2 regions of the Stenotrophomonas sp. 24(2023) genome follow, and region 1 is predicted to be linked to the other one. Evidence: predicted binding sites of a transcription regulator. Region 1 holds the regulator's gene; the other holds the start of a gene.
The links. Region 1 encodes FliA, which starts transcription of late flagellar genes. Its sites were predicted from a motif close to TAAAGTTTNNCNNNCNNNGGCCGATAA; they were not measured.
Positions count from the first base shown of each region.

Region 2: the regulator FliA is predicted to act here: its motif matches at 964-990, upstream of Q9R17_RS08070 (GGDEF domain-containing protein).

Region 1 is NZ_CP133160.1:4,003,204-4,005,594, reverse strand. Features, by position in the region: gene Q9R17_RS18270 (P-loop NTPase) at 1-812, shown strand, start outside; gene Q9R17_RS18265 (RNA polymerase sigma factor FliA) at 809-1,552, shown strand; gene cheY (chemotaxis response regulator CheY) at 1,610-2,002, shown strand; gene Q9R17_RS18255 (protein phosphatase CheZ) at 2,002-2,391, shown strand, end outside.
Region 2 is NZ_CP133160.1:1,830,929-1,833,319, forward strand. Features, by position in the region: gene egtB (ergothioneine biosynthesis protein EgtB) at 1-891, opposite strand, end outside; gene Q9R17_RS08070 (GGDEF domain-containing protein) at 1,033-2,334, shown strand; gene Q9R17_RS08075 (YchJ family metal-binding protein) at 2,316-2,391, opposite strand, start outside.

The DNA of each region.
Region 1 (2,391 bases):
TCCGCACCATCGCCGTCACCGGCGGCAAGGGCGGCGTGGGCAAAACGAACGTTTCGGCCAACCTGGCCGTGGCGCTGGCCGGCATGGGCAAACGCACCCTGCTGCTGGATGCCGACCTGGGCCTGGCCAACATCGACGTCATCCTGGGCCTGAACCCCACGTTCACCCTGGCCGACCTGGTCGCCGGGCGCTGCTCGCTGGAAGACGTGATCGTGGAAGGCCCCAACGGCGTGCTGGTGGTCCCGGCCGCCTCGGGCCGCCGCCACATGGCCGAGCTGCAGCCGGCCGAGCACGTGGGCCTGGTCAACGTGTTCTCCGAACTGGAACGCGAGCTGGACATCATGGTGGTGGACACCGCCGCCGGCATCACCGACGGCGTGCTGACCTTCTGCCAGGCCGCGCAGGACACCGTGGTGGTGGTCTGTGACGAGCCGGCCTCGATCACCGACGCCTACGCGCTGATCAAGGTGCTCTCGCGCGAGCGCGGCGTGGACCGCATCCAGGTGGTGGCCAACATGGTGCGCGACCCCAACGAGGGCCGGGTGCTGTACGAAAAGCTGGTGCGCGTGTGCGAGAAGTTCCTCGCCGACGTGTCCCTGAACTACCTGGGCTGCGTGCCGCAGGATGACTGGCTGCGCCTGTCGGTGCAGCGCCAGCAGCCGGTGGTCAAGGCCTACCCGTCCAGCCCGGCCGCGCAGGCGATCACCGAGATCGCCCGCCGCACCGCCCGCTGGCAGGCCCCGACCGAGCCGCGCGGCGGCGTCGAGTTCTTCCTCGAACGCATCCTCAAGCAGCGCGGGGTGGCCGCATGAAAGCCGCCGCCCAGTACAAGGAGGTCCAGCGGGCCGCTGCGACCGACTGCATCACCCAGCATTCGGACCTGGTGCGGCGCATCGCCCACCACCTGGCCGCACGCCTGCCGGCGAGCGTGGAGATCGACGACCTGATCCAGGCCGGCATGATGGGCCTGATCGAAGCCTCGCGCAGCTACGATGCCGACCAGGGCGCCTCGTTCGAGACCTATGCCTCGATCCGCATCCGCGGCTCGATGATCGACGAGATCCGCCGGGGCGACTGGGTGCCGCGCTCGGTGCACCGCCGCGCACGCGATGCGGCTGCCACCATCCGCCGGCTGGAACAGGCCAGCGGCCGTGCCGCCAGTGCCACCGAAGTGGCCGCCGCCATGGAGATGCCGCTGCCCGACTACCTGCGGCTGATGGAAGATGCTGCACGCGGCCAGGTGCTGAGCCTGGAATCGCGCATCGAGGACCAGGGCGAGCTGGACACCATCGCCCAAGGCGGCCCGACCCCGCAGCAGGTGCTGGAGCGCGGCGAGTTCGGCCGCGAGCTGGGCAAGGCCATCGGCCACCTGCCCGAGCGCGAACAGCTGGTGCTCTCGCTCTATTACGAGCAGGAACTGAACCTGAAGGAGATCGGCGCAGTGCTCGGCGTGAGCGAGTCGCGGGTCTGCCAGATCCATGGCCAGGCGGTCCTGCGCCTGCGCGGCCGCCTGAAGGTGTTTGAAGCCGCCGACGCCGGGCTGGAACAATGAATCTGTTCAGGGCGGCCCACGCCGGCCCTGAAGAATGAACAACAAAGGAAATCCGTTTTGAACAAGAACATGCGCATCCTGATCGTCGACGACTTCTCGACCATGCGTCGAATCGTCAAGAACCTGCTCGGCGACCTGGGCTTCACCAACACGGCCGAAGCCGAGGACGGGCATGCGGCGCTGGCACTGCTGCAGAGCCAGCCGTTCGATTTCGTGGTCACCGACTGGAACATGCCGGTGATGACCGGCATCGAGCTGCTCAAGGCCATCCGCGCCGACGCCAAGCTCAAGACCCTGCCGGTACTGATGGTGACCGCCGAAGCCAAGCGCGAGCAGATCATCGAAGCCGCCCAGAGCGGCGTGAACGGCTACATCATCAAGCCGTTCACCGCGCAGACGCTGGAAGAGAAGCTCGGCAAGATCTTCGAACGCCTGGCGGCCAGCGCCTGATGGACAGCACGGTCGACAGGAACGCACTGGCCCTGCGCCTGCAGGAAGCCCTGGACGCGCTGGAAGCGGGTGATGAAAGCGCCTGGCGCCAGCAGATCGACGGCCTGGTGGCGCTGCGCACCCAGCCGATGATGGCCGGCCTGAGCCGCCTGGCCCGCGAACTGGGCCAGGCCCTGGGCGAACTGCCGACCGTACCCAGCGATGCCGGTGAGCTGGACGACGCCTGCGCGCGCCTGGACCACGTGGTGGCGATGACCGAACAGGCCACCCACCGCACCCTGGACCTGGCCGAGGAATGCCGCACCCTGACCGAGCAGCTGCGCGCCGATGGCCTGCAGCCGGACCAGGACGTGCAGCTGGAGCGCATCCGCCACAACCTCACCGAAATC
Region 2 (2,391 bases), 2.2 Mb from region 1:
ATAGCTCAGGTGGCTGGCCGGCGCCTGCGGATCGAGGTCACGCCAGCCACCCAGGGTGTATTCGCGCTGCAGGGCATCATCCCAGTACAGCGGATGCTGCCAGCCCTGCGCTTCGCGCAGTGCCCAGCCTTCGCTCATCCACCAGCGCGGGTCACGGTAGCCGCCATCGTCGATGAACTGCCAGAACTCGGCATTGCTGAGCGGACGTTCGGCCAGGGTATGCGCCGGTACCAGCACCCGGTGCACCGGGGATTCGTTGTCGTAGGCAAAGCGCGCCTGCTGGGGCCACGCCGGTGCGCCGATGTCGATGATCTGTTCGCCCACGTCCTGCCAGCGCAGGGCTGCCTCGCCCGCCGGTGACGGGGCTGCGGCAAGATCCTCGCGGTAAGGGGGCTGCAGCGGGTTGCTCCACAAGGCGTGCTTGATGTCGGTCAGCAGCAGTTCCTGGTGCTGCTGCTCGTGCTGCAGGCCCAGGACCAGGTGTGGCAGGGCATGCGCCGGCACATCACCGGCCTGCAGCCGGTCAAGCAGATGGTGATCGACCTGGCGGCGGTAGTCGTGCACCTCCTGCAGGCTCGGCCGGGACAGCAGGCCACGCTGCGGGCGCGCGTGGGCCGGGCCGATACTCTTGTAGTAGCTGTTGAACAGGTAGTCCCACTGCGCATGCGCCGGCCGGTAGCCGGGCACCGCCCCCAGCACGAAGCGTTCGAAGAACCAGGTGGTGTGGGCCAGGTGCCATTTGGCCGGGCTGGCGTCGTCCATGCTCTGCACCATGGCATCTTCGGGGCTGAGCGGGGCGACCAGCTGCAGGCTGCGGGCCCGTACCTGTACATAGTGGTCACGCAGGCTGCGCAACCAGGGCGAAAGCGGGGCGACGGAAGCGCTGTCCATGCCGCGCAGGATCGGCCAGCGCAGGTGAGTACGATGTCATGGCAGGGCCGCAACGCATTCACATTGGTGCGTTCAAGTCGGGCCGATGCAGGCCGCTAACGGCTGTGCTGCAGACGCATCGCCACTGCGCTGGATCTCCGCTTGCCTGTGCACCCGTTACGCCAGCCTGCCCATTACCTGTTCACCCTTCCTGCGCTGGCGGTGGCGCTGGCGTTGTGGGCGGCCACACCGGCGACCGAAGTGGGCAGCGCCGGCCAGCACATCCTGCCGTGGCTGCTGGCCTGCCTGGGCGTCGGCCTGGCCATCGCTTACCACCAGATGCGTGCGCTGTGCCTGCTGCTGGTGATGGCGGCCAGTGCTGCGGTCCTGCACGATGATGTCGGTCATTACCTGCGCCATGGCGACGTGGCCGCGCTGACGCCGCTGCGCTTCCATGCGGTCAGCACCTGGTTGCCGTTGCTGTTCGCCGGGCATGCGGTGTGGCCCGAACGGGGCCGCCGCCGGCGCGATCTGCTGCTGCGCACCGTCATCACCGGTGCGGCGCTGGGCCTGTTCCTGCTGCTGGCCAGCCAGCAGCCGCAGGCCATGCACGATCTGTTGTCCAACCGCCACCTGGCGTGGCTGCCGGCCGGCTGGAGCGCGCTGGCGCAGCTGCCGGCGCTGCTGTTCCTGCTGGCCACCGGCCTGCTGGGCTGGCAGGCCTGGCGCCGGCCGCGGCCCCTGCACACGGCGATGCTGCTGGCGCTGCTGTGCCTGTGGTGGATGCTGCCACGGATCTTCCTGCAACCGGCGCTGCTGCCGGCCGCAAGCGTGGCCGCCCTGCTGCTGGTGCTGGCGGCGATGCTGCAGGAATCCTTCCACATGGCCTTCCGCGATGAACTGACCGGGCTTCCAGGCCGGCGTGCGTTCAATGCCTGCCTGCAGCGGGCAGGCGGTACCTTCAGCGTGGCGATGGTCGATGTGGACCATTTCAAGCACTTCAACGATACCCATGGCCATGACGCGGGCGATGACGTGCTGCGGCTGGTGGCAGCCCGCCTGGCACGGGTGGGCGATGGTGGCCAGGCGTTCCGCTACGGCGGCGAGGAATTCGCGCTGGTCTTCCTGGACCGGCCCGCACAGGCCTGCACGGGGGCCGTGGAGCAGCTGCGGGCGACGATTGCCGCCTGCCCGATGCAGCTGCGCGACCGCAGCACGCGCAGCCAGGACGATGCACTGGGCCAGCAGCAGCGCGGGCACGGCGGCAACGGAGCGAAGGTGCAGGTGACGGTAAGCATCGGCCTGGCCGACAGCCGCGGCGGGCGCTCCCCGGCGGCGGTGGTCAAGGCCGCCGACCAGGCGCTGTACGCGGCCAAGGCGCAGGGCCGCAACCGCGTGCAGGCCGACGCCGGCGCGCGGCAGCCGGACGTACGCGCTACGGACGCTCAGACCGCGTCGAGGTAGTACCAGCGGCCGTCCAGACGCAGGAAGCGGCTGTGCTCGGCCATGCGCACGGCACTG